One region of the Pseudoalteromonas qingdaonensis genome, then DNA from elsewhere that is predicted to be linked to it. Evidence: predicted binding sites of a transcription regulator. Region 1 holds the regulator's gene; the other holds the start of a gene.

Region 1 (5,356 bases):
GCTTGCCATTAAGGCCGGTGACATCACAGAACACGTCGTACAAGGGCACCAGCGCAAAGGCAAAGGCGAACATGGCCAGGGTGCCTAATAACAGCTTTCTTAACAGCGGCATATGGTTCATTTATTTCACCTCGGGCGGCGTTTCAAAGGTGTGATAAGGCGCTGGTGAAGCCACCTGCCATTCCAAGCCCTCGGCTCCGTCCCAAACCTTAGCCGGCGCTTTTTCACCGCCCTTAATGCACTTAAACACCACAGCAACAAACAGCAGCTGCGACAGGCCAAAAGCAAAGCCGCCGATACTGATAATGGCGTTAAAGTCGGCAAACTGCAGCGCATAGTCGGGGATACGGCGTGGCATACCCGCAAGGCCAACAAAGTGCATGGGGAAGAAAAGCACATTGACGCTGATTAAGGACATCCAGAAGTGCCACTTCGCCAAGGTGGGGCTGTACATATGCCCGGTCCATTTCGGCAGCCAGTAATAAGCGGCGGCCATAATGGAGAACACAGCGCCAGTTACCAGCACATAGTGGAAGTGCGCCACCACGAAGTAGGTATCATGGTACTGGAAATCCACCGGCGTAATGGCCAGCATCAGGCCGGAGAAACCGCCCAGGGTAAAGAGCACAATAAAGGCGATGGCAAACATCATGGGCGCTTCAAAACTGATGGAGCCGCGCCACATGGTTGCCACCCAGTTGAACACCTTGACCCCGGTGGGCACGGATATCAGCATGGTGGAGTACATAAAGAAGAGCTCACCAGCGAGCGGCATGCCGGTGGTAAACATATGGTGCGCCCACACAATGAAAGACAACAAGGCGATGGACGCGGTGGCATACACCATGGAGGAGTAGCCAAACAGTTTTTTGCGCGAGAAGGCGGGCACTATGGTGGAGATAATACCAAATGCCGGCAAGATCATTATGTACACCTCGGGGTGACCGAAGAACCAGAAAATATGCTGGAACATCACGGGATCGCCACCACCGGCGGCATTAAAGAAATCGGTGCCGAAGTATTTGTCCGTCAGTACCATGGTCACCGCCCCGGCCAGCACCGGCATTACCGCAATCAACAGGAAGGCGGTGATAAGCCAGGTCCACACAAACAGCGGCAGTTTCATCCACTTCATGCCCGGCGCGCGCATGTTGACGATAGTCACTATGACGTTAATGGCACCCATAATGGAGCTGATCCCCATGATATGGATGGCAAATACAAACAGCGCTGTGTTGTCGTTACTGTAAGTGGTCGACAAAGGCGCGTAGAAGGTCCAACCAAATGCCGGGCCGCCTCCTTCCATAAACAGGGAGGCTAACAAAATGGCAAAGGCAAAGGGCAGGATCCAGAAGCTCCAGTTATTCATGCGCGGCAAGGCCATGTCCGGTGCCCCGATCATCATGGGGATCATCCAGTTAGCCAGGCCGGTAAAGGCCGGCATTACCGCACCGAAGACCATGATCAAACCATGGACTGTGGTCATCTGGTTAAAAAAGTGCGGATCAACCAGTTGTAATCCCGGCTGGAACAGTTCGGCGCGGATCACCATGGCCATGGCACCGCCGGTTAAAAACATCAGCAACGAAAACAGCAGGTAAAGCGTGCCTATGTCTTTATGGTTCGTGGTAAAGAGCCAGCGTTTAATACCAGTTGCAGGCCCGTGGTGTTCATGTGTCGCAGCGGCTGTACTCATTGTTCTTCCCCATCAATAAAGGCCTGAATTGCACTTGGTTGCACAACATCGCCGGTGTCATTACCGAACGCATTACGCTGATAGGTGATAACACCCGCTAGCTCTTTAAGTGTGAGCTGGCTAACAAATGCCTGCATGGCGGTGCCTGGTTTACCGTGCACCACAATATCGATGTGATCTTTAATTTCGCCAGTTGCGATTGGGCTGCCCTTGATAGCAGGGAACACCCCGGCAAGGCCCAAACCTGTGGGTTGGTGACAGGCGGCACAGCGGGCCATATAAGCCTGCTCGCCCAGAGCCATCAGCTCGTCTTTTGATAGAGTTTGGTCAAGCAAGGCCGCATCGGCCTGGGCTTGGTCCAACACAGCCTGTTTTTGCCCTGCCAGCCAGGTATCGAATTCCGCCGGTGCCTTGGCCTCAACTACCACGGGCATAAAGCCGTGGTCTTTACCACACAGCTCGGCACATTGGCCGCGATAGATACCGGTTTCGTTAACCTTGGTCCAGGCCTCATTGATAAAGCCTGGGTTGGCGTCTTTTTTCACCGCAAAGTCCGGCACCCACCAGGAATGGATAACATCGTCCGAGGTCATCAGGAAGCGTACTTTTTTACCGGTTGGGATCACCAGTGGCTTATCCACTTCAAGAAGGTAGTTCTCGCCTTTCTTCTGAGCGTTCTGAATTTGTTCCTGTGGCGTGGCCAGTAAGGAATAAAAGCCCACATCATGGCCCATATACTCGTAATGCCACTTCCACTGCGAGCCGGTGATCTTTATGGTGATATCGGCCTTGCTGGTATCTTCCATGGCAATCAAGGTCTTGGTCGCAGGTACCGCCATGCCGATAAGGATAAGAAAGGGAATTGCGGTCCAAATAATTTCGACCTTAGTGCTCTCGTGAAAAGATGCGGGCTGCGCACCTTTTGACTTACGGTGCCTTAGTAAGGCCCAAAACATGATAGTGAACACTATCACCCCAATCACACAACAGATTATAAATATCGTCATGTGTAACTGGTAAACATTCTCGCTGATATCCGTCACCCCTGGGCGCAAATTATAATCACTATTTGCAAAAGCCAAGTGCGGGGCAAACAGACACAGCAACATGAGGGAGCACAGCTGCTTCATGTACCATCTCCTTAAAACGCGCAACGCAAAAAGAGAAGAGGCAATTACTGCTAGCCAATCTTCATTATTATTATGCTTAGAACTGGCCGATTACATTTACTTTACACAAAGCGATTAAAAAGCAACCAGCAAAGCCTGTAATCTAACCAATTAGTCAAGATTTGAACGAATAGCAAGAAATGAAGCGTTTTTGTTTTGCTTTTTTAAATAAATATTTGTGGAATATTCAAACTGTTAGCTAACAGTGAAAGAAGGGAGAAAAGCGTCGTAAAACCCCCAATAAACGGCGTATCGGGGGCCAAAATACCAAATAAAACCTACATCCAGTCGGCGTTTCGAATTACACCAACCGCTAAGCCCTCAATATCAAAAGATTCATGTTCTAAATCGACTTCGATAGGAGCAAATTCTTCATTTTCCGCATGCAGTAAAACCTTGCGGCCGGCCTTTTCCAGGCGTTTCACGGTTACGTCGTCACCCACTCGGGCCACCACCACCTGACCGTTTTCGGCCACCTGAGCACGATGTACCGCCAGCAGGTCGCCATCAAGAATACCTATATCCTTCATACTCATGCCATTAACCCGTAACAGATAGTCCGCCGCCGGCTTAAACAACATGGGGTCGATTTGGCAATGACTCTCGATATGTTCCTGCGCCAAAATAGGCTCACCGGCGGCAACGCGACCGATTAACGGCAGGCCTAATTGCTCCGGCTCTTCTTCCTCAACCAGCTGAATACCTCGGCTGGCACCGGGTTTCATTCTGATCACCCCTTTTTTGGCCAGCGCCTTAAGGTGCTCCTCGGCAGCATTGGCACTGCGAAAACCTAATGTTTGTGCAATTTCGGCGCGCGTTGGCGGCATGCCGGTATCTTTAATAAAGACTTTGATCAGCTCTAAAATTTGCGATTGGCGATTAGTTAAAGGGCGCATACAACTGGTTTTCCATACAGTACATTTAACTGTGAGTATATACAGTTGTCAGAAAATCGCAAATAAAATCAGGGAATTTACGGAAGTCGCCCCCTCTCCTCTTTAGCCCCACAGCGACAAGTTAAAAGCCACTGCTGGGCGTCTCCAGAAAAGCTTGCTCCTCGGGGGGCGACCGACACCCGAGTATGGCGTTGCGATGGGGGTAGCGACCAAAGCGGTCAATAATAGCCTTACGGGCCAGCTCATAGGAATAACTCTCCAAAGGTCGAAACAGGTGCTCGGCAAGTATATGAATGGCGGTGCTTTCGCTGTGCATATAAGGCATATATAAAAAACTACGCTCCTGCTCGGTTAGCAGCAGATCGTAACCCTTTTCTAGCGCATGCTGAGCCAGACACAGGGCTTGCGCATCCTGAGCAAAGGCGCTGGCGGTATCGCGATATATATTACGGGAGAATTGATCCAGCACGATAATTTCACAGAGCGCCCCTTTGGCACTTCGACGCCATTGATACAGCTCACCCCGACTGGCAGCGCGGTGGGTTTCGGCAAACAACTCAGTGACTTGAGCGTCGAACCCCTCACTCTTTTTAAACCAATCCTCTGGCTGGCACTGATAAAACCAAAAATCATACACGGATTGAAAGTCCATAACCTCTCCTGCGCATTAACCCTTAAGCCGTTACAAACAGTCTAGTCAATTCAGGGGTTCGGATGATGACAAGGAGGCGATATTTTTGCTCACAACCCCAGATACAGCCGCCCGCTCTTCCCTCCCTGCGCAAGCTAACCATCGTAAAAGACTTGCAGATGCCGGAGCATGTGCAGCATTATGTGAGCCAGGTTGCCATCGTGAGCAACACCCGAGCATTCACAGACCTTGCCACATAAGGAGCAGTAAGCATGAGCACACGTATTTGGGCACAGGAAATCGATTTTGATCTTTGCCGCCAACTAGACCTCGGCGTCGGCGGCAAAGGCACCTTGATGACCAAACTCGGTATTGAAATCAGCGAAATCGGCGACGACTACCTGGTGGCCACCATGCCAATCGACAACGAGCTCTACAACCCCATGGGCATAGTCCACGGCGGCGCCTACGTGGTACTGGCCGAAACCGTCGCCAGCTACGCCGCCAACTTTGTTGTCGATACCAGCAAATACTACTGCGTCGGCCAGGAGATCAACGCCAACCACCTCAAAGCCTCACGCACCGGTACCCTCAAAGCCGTAACCAAACCCGTGCATATCGGCGGCCGCTCTTCCGTGTGGGAGATTAAGATTTATAACAGCGCGGGCGATTTGTGTTGTATTTCAAGGATGACCGCAGCGGTGGTGGAGAAGCGATCAAAGGGCACCGGCCTTTAATGCGGGATTGTTTCTGCACCTTGTCTGTAGGCGAGGCTTTAGCCTTGCGAAAGGCGCTTCGATTTTAGATTTTGTCGCGTTGGCGACAACAACCAAAGAGGGAGTGATTCGACTCCCCCTTTGGAAACCCCGCGAACCCGGGATTCGCTAATGCTTCCGAACTCAAGCTTTTGTTAAGCGTTTCGTTTTGCTTTCGACAAGGTTTAACGAGGTGTCCTACCTCGGTA
Region 2 (5,356 bases), on a different contig from region 1:
TTTTCAATACGCCATGGATTTAGCTCCGTGTATCATGTGTATTTATCAACGTACCGCCATGCTGGGTGTCTTGATAGCTGGCCTTGTTGGCGCCATAAACCCTGCTAATACGTGGCTACGCCTGAGCGGCCTGGCGACCTGGTTGGTTGCTAGCATTTGGGGGCTACTATTGGCTCGTGAACACCTAGTGATGCAAACCACCACAGATCCTTTTGCCTTTGTCTGCGAATTTGAGCCTAACTTCCCCGTGCCCTTGCATGAATGGATCCCTGGCTTTTTCGCCGCGACTGGCGATTGTGGCAACATAGATTGGCAGTTCGCAGGCCTATCTATGCCGGGCTGGATGCAGGTAATTTTTGCGGCCCTTGCTGCGGCAGCGGTTATAGTGACCTGTGCTAGCTTGTTCTTTAAGCCTAGGGTCTGTTGACCTTTGTTGTTTGTTTCTGCAGCAGTTTGTAGTGTATTTGTACAAGGCGGCACATGTGTGGTGTAGTTATTCTACATAAACATGTAACAACACAGTAGAAATGCGCTACAAACGCTGCCCTACGGGTTCACCTAAACGCATCCTGCTCTGTGTTGCTCGCGATGAACATAGGCGAGCAAGACCGAAGCAATGCTTCGCAGCTTAGCGAGGTGAGCGCATGGATGCGCGATGTAACCAAGCTTCATGGATGAATTTGACCACATAAATTAGTGATTATATTCATCAGAATGCGTTTAGATTGAACATAAAGTAAACCGCAAAGATAAACAGACCCTAATATCATGATTTATTTTTTAGCCAGCCAAATTCCTAAGCTGCAATCTTTCAGCCACCGCCAGCGTCTGCAACTGGTGGCTGATGCACTGGAATTGTTAAGCGCCCAAGAGCGAATCCTGCTCAATATAATTAAGCTGCTGCTAATTACGCCGCTGTTTTTATTATTGGTACGTTTTGAGGGGTGGAAAATGGTGCCCTGGTTACTACTCGCCGGTCTTGCCTACCCTGTTTTAGTGTTACCGGTACGCCACTATTTTGCCTGTCGTCATCTCGACCAAGCGATTACTGAGCATAAGAAAGGCAGCTAACGCTGCCTTTAGATTTTACCAATTACAACGACACCTTATCCTTGAGCTCGGCCATTAACCGCGCGCCTATCCCTGGCACATCATCCAATTGCTCAACACTCTTAAAACCGCCGTTTTTATCGCGATACTCGATAATTGCCTTGGCTTTCGCCGGACCAATACCAGGCAAGGTCTGCAATTGTTCGGCCGTGGCTTTATTCAAGCTCACTTTGGCCGAACGTGGCACTTCGCTTTGATTGGGCTTAGTCGGTGCAGCCTGGGCTGGCATTGTGGTGGCAAGTAAAAGTGTAGTTGCAATAGCGCCGATAATGGCGCTTGTAGAGGTGTTAAGTAGTTTCATACTTCTCTCCTTAAAGTGATGAATATTCCATTGTACTACCGTTATTAAATAAAGAAGACGGGAGAGGGCTTGTCAACCTAAAGGCTTAGAAACGCAGGCACAGAGGCAAAGATTAAGCCTCATATTCGTTCACAAGTTACGGAAAAACATAAAAACACCTTGACCTTAGCTGCTTGCCACCCTAATCTAACTGTATAAAAAAACAGTATAGTTAGGAGATCCCATGGCTGTTGTCGTTAAGTACGTAGTTGAAAGAAATGGAGTCGAGCGCATGACCTTTACCAGCAAGAAAGAAGCCGATGCTTATGACAAAATGCTCGATATTGCCGAAAGCCTTGAAGGTCTGCTGGACAACACAGATGTGCCCTTAAGTGAACAACAGGTAGAAGGCCTGGCACTGCAAATCGCCAAACAAAAAGATGAGTTTATGCAGGTGTTAAAAGGCGCGAAACCAAGCGAAAATAAAGCAGAAAAAAAGCCAAAAGCCCAAGATAAAGACAGCCAGGAAAATGTCACCGAGCTAAAAGCCAAAGAAGCCTAAGTAACAGTACAAAAAAGAAAAGCCAGCATAGCTGGCTTTTTTTGCTTCGCTCTAAGCGAAAGTTATTTGGTTACTTCGGCTACGGCGTCAGCGAAATAATCGATATTGGCATGGCTGATACCGGCTACGTTAACGCGGCTCGAGCCAACGATGTAAATCGAATACTCTTTTTGTAGACGCTCGATCTGCTCTTTATTAATACCTAAGAAAGAGAACATACCGTGCTGGCGCTCAATAAATGAAAAGTCCATGCCGTGGCATTTGTCGTTTAGCTTCTCTTTTAGTAATGAACGGAATTCGTTGATGCGTGAACGCATTTCATCCAGTTCATCGTGCCACATAGTAGTTAGCTCAGAGCTAGATAGAATAGTGCTAACAATGTCCGCACCGTGCGCCGGCGGCATAGAGTAAATGCTGCGCACTACACTTAACAATACCGAGTTAGATACATCGGCAGCGCTGGCATCTTTAGAGATGATAGAGCAGGCGCCGATACGGTCACGGTAAAGGCCAAAGTTCTTCGAACATGAAGAACAGATGATCAGCTCTTCAACCTGTGAAGCAAGCAGGCGCAGGCCGGCAGCATCTTCGTCCAGGCTAGTACCAAAACCCTGATAGGCGATATCGATAAGCACGGTAAAGCCTTGTGCTTTGGCGATATCGGTTACGGTTTGCCATTGCTCGGCGTTCAAATCCATACCGCTTGGGTTATGACAACAAGCATGTAGCAATACCACATCACCTGCTGGGATCTGACTTAAGGCGTTAACCATTTCGTCAAACAATAAACCCTTCTTTTCATAGTCATAGTAAGGGTATTCTTTTACCGTCAGACCGGCAGCTTCAAACAGGCTGATATGGTTAGCCCAGGTCGGAGTTGTCACCCAAACAGTGGCATTATCGTTACAACGTTTAATAAACTCAGCGGCTACGCGAAGTGAACCTGTACCACCTGGAGTTTGTGCCGTGCGTACACGGTTTGCCAGCAAAGCAGGGTGTGCATTGCCTAGCAACAATTCTTCCATTTTCTGACAATAATCCAGGTTACCGGCCAATCCGATATAAGACTTGCTGGTCTCATTGGCTAAGCGAAACTCTTCCGCTTTTTTTACCGCTTTTAGCACAGGGGTATTACCCTGCTCGTCTTTATAAACACCGACACCTAAGTCGATTTTATTGGCATTGGTGTCAGCCTTAAACGCAGCCATCAACCCAAGAATGGGATCCGTCGGTAATGGTTTTAATTGTGAGAACATGGGACTCTCTTTTTATTTATCTCAGGGTTAGCAATACCCGGCCACATTAGGCTGGCAGATGCGCGACAATTTCTTTGCTTGCGGCAACCAACAAGGCTATGCGTTCGGGGGTAAAAAAATCAGTGCTGAATGCTTCTGCATCTATGATGCCCACTACTTTACCCTTCTGCGAATAAAGCGGCAAGCAGCTTTCCGCCTCCACTTTAGGATCACATGTATAGTATTCGCCACCGCTGGCAACATAGTCTTCCACATTGTTGATAATTCTGGCCTTTCCAGAGCTTACAACCTGCACATTATTACTGGTGGCGGCAAACTCAGGGGTAATGGGAAACAAGGGACGACTGGGGGCGCCATAATACGCCAGCTTTAGCAACTGCGACTGACCATGGATATCACGCGACTGATAAATACCGAACCAATCGACGCCACTTTGTTGTACAACAAAATCGACTATCCCCTGCAACTTGACAAGCTGTGCCTCGGCATCAATATCAAGATGTTCTCGCAGGCTAAAGGGTTCTTCCTGTAAATGACCAAACAGGCTGCATGCGCCGCCCTCACCCAGCTCTGGAATAAGGTATTGCCATTGCACCTGAGCACTTTTATTCGCCAAATATTCTTGCAATAAAGCTTGATAATGCAGTGTCTGCGACTCATCCGCCTCAATTTGTGCCCACTCGTTATATAAAATCATTTAGCCATCCAAACATCTAAACCTTTAAAAGGATGCTAGCACAGAGGCAAAAGCACAGGCAATAGCAAAATGAAATGGCATCTGGGCCGCTGCAACTGCTTACCTAGGGTTCATAAGTCTTTGATTATTTCCCCGCTTGAAGTGCAATTCTCGGCACTATTTTGGCAAGACGCAGAGCCCAGTTATGATAAGCTAACAGCCTGTTTAGGTCGGAGGTACTGATGAGCGACAATAACCTAGTATATTCAACAGAAACGGGCCGTATTAAGGCACCCGTTGAGAAAGAGCAAGCCGACGTTAAGTTGTTTAAAGACGGGGCGCTGCGCATTGAGCGACAAACCAAGGGCCGTAAAGGCAAAGGGGTGATGCTGGTTGTGGGAATTGATCCGCAGGAGCATGATTTGAAGAAGCTGGCCAAGGCGTTAAAGTCAAAAATGGGCCAAGGCGGCGCCGTTAAAGATGGTGTTATCGAGATCCAGGGAGATGACCGCGACAAGCTAAAGGGCTTGCTTGAGGCGCAGGGCTTTAAGGTAAAAATTGCCGGCGGCTAAAGCCGGAGAGCAGCAGTTATTGCGGGCTATGCTATTGCGGGCTATAAAGCGCCCGCCAATGGCCACGTAGCGTCTGCGGGTCATAATCTATCTGAGCTACGCCACAGGTTGGAAAAATAGGCATCTTATCCGGACACAACTCGGCCACCATATAGCTGACTATGGGCATATGGGCGACCACCAGCCAGCAATCTATTTCATCATGCACAGCTATCAGGGCGCTTAGGTAATCCACGGCGCGTTTTGCATCGGCATTAGGCGTTACCTCTTCACAGTCTTCACTGTAAATAAAGTTGCGACAATGCTCCTTCACCTGCATCGCGGTTTGTTGCGCCCGTACGTAGGGACTAACAATTAACCCTTGTGGATTAAAGCGTTGCGCCAACCATTGACCAACATGATCCGCCTGCGCCACCCCCTTGTCGGTTAACTCACGCAAGTTATCTTGTCCCTGCATTGCCTGCGCATCCCCATGACGCATGATTAAAACTGTTTTCATTTCTGTTAAATCAACTAATTAGAGAAAAAGTTTTGCTGCAAAAGCTAGCCATTAAGGCGCGATATTCGCTATAGTTTAGCTTTACCACCCGATATTCAGGTAGGCACTTCGCCGTAACCGCTGGCCCTGAACATCTTGTAACTTTTCTAGTTTCAGGAGCAATAATTGAATATCAGCCGCAATGATAACAGACTCTACCAAGCCCTAACACTGCCCAATGGTCTTAGGGTTTTGTTAGTCGCCGACAGTGATAGTCAAAAAGCGGCCGCCGCGCTTACCGTGAACGCCGGGCATTTTGATGACCCCTGGCATCGTCAGGGCCTCGCCCATTTTGTTGAGCACCTGCTTTTCCTCGGCACCGAAAAATACCCTGAATCCGGTGAATTTCATGACTTTATCAG

What was found. Region 1 encodes LexA, which represses DNA repair genes until DNA is damaged. Its sites were predicted from a motif close to TACTGTATNNNNATACAGTA; they were not measured.
Region 2: WCN91_RS08020 (YebG family protein) is a predicted target of LexA. The motif match lies at 1,600-1,619, and genes of this name have one in related genera.

Annotation. Positions count from the first base shown of each region.
Region 1 is NZ_JBCGCU010000005.1:205,388-210,743, forward strand. Features, by position in the region: gene WCN91_RS06825 (cytochrome c oxidase assembly protein) at 1-121, opposite strand, end outside; gene ctaD (cytochrome c oxidase subunit I) at 122-1,696, opposite strand; gene coxB (cytochrome c oxidase subunit II) at 1,693-2,826, opposite strand; gene lexA (transcriptional repressor LexA) at 3,144-3,761, opposite strand; gene WCN91_RS06845 (DUF924 family protein) at 3,883-4,413, opposite strand; gene WCN91_RS06850 (PaaI family thioesterase) at 4,665-5,129, shown strand.
Region 2 is NZ_JBCGCU010000007.1:69,625-74,980, reverse strand. Features, by position in the region: gene dsbB (disulfide bond formation protein DsbB) at 1-427, shown strand, start outside; gene WCN91_RS08030 (DUF6170 family protein) at 769-1,071, shown strand; gene WCN91_RS08025 (ComEA family DNA-binding protein) at 1,094-1,411, opposite strand; gene WCN91_RS08020 (YebG family protein) at 1,635-1,952, shown strand; gene WCN91_RS08015 (amino acid aminotransferase) at 2,015-3,208, opposite strand; gene WCN91_RS08010 (GAF domain-containing protein) at 3,255-3,905, opposite strand; gene WCN91_RS08005 (SUI1 family translation initiation factor) at 4,127-4,456, shown strand; gene sixA (phosphohistidine phosphatase SixA) at 4,488-4,955, opposite strand; gene WCN91_RS07995 (insulinase family protein) at 5,121-5,356, shown strand, end outside.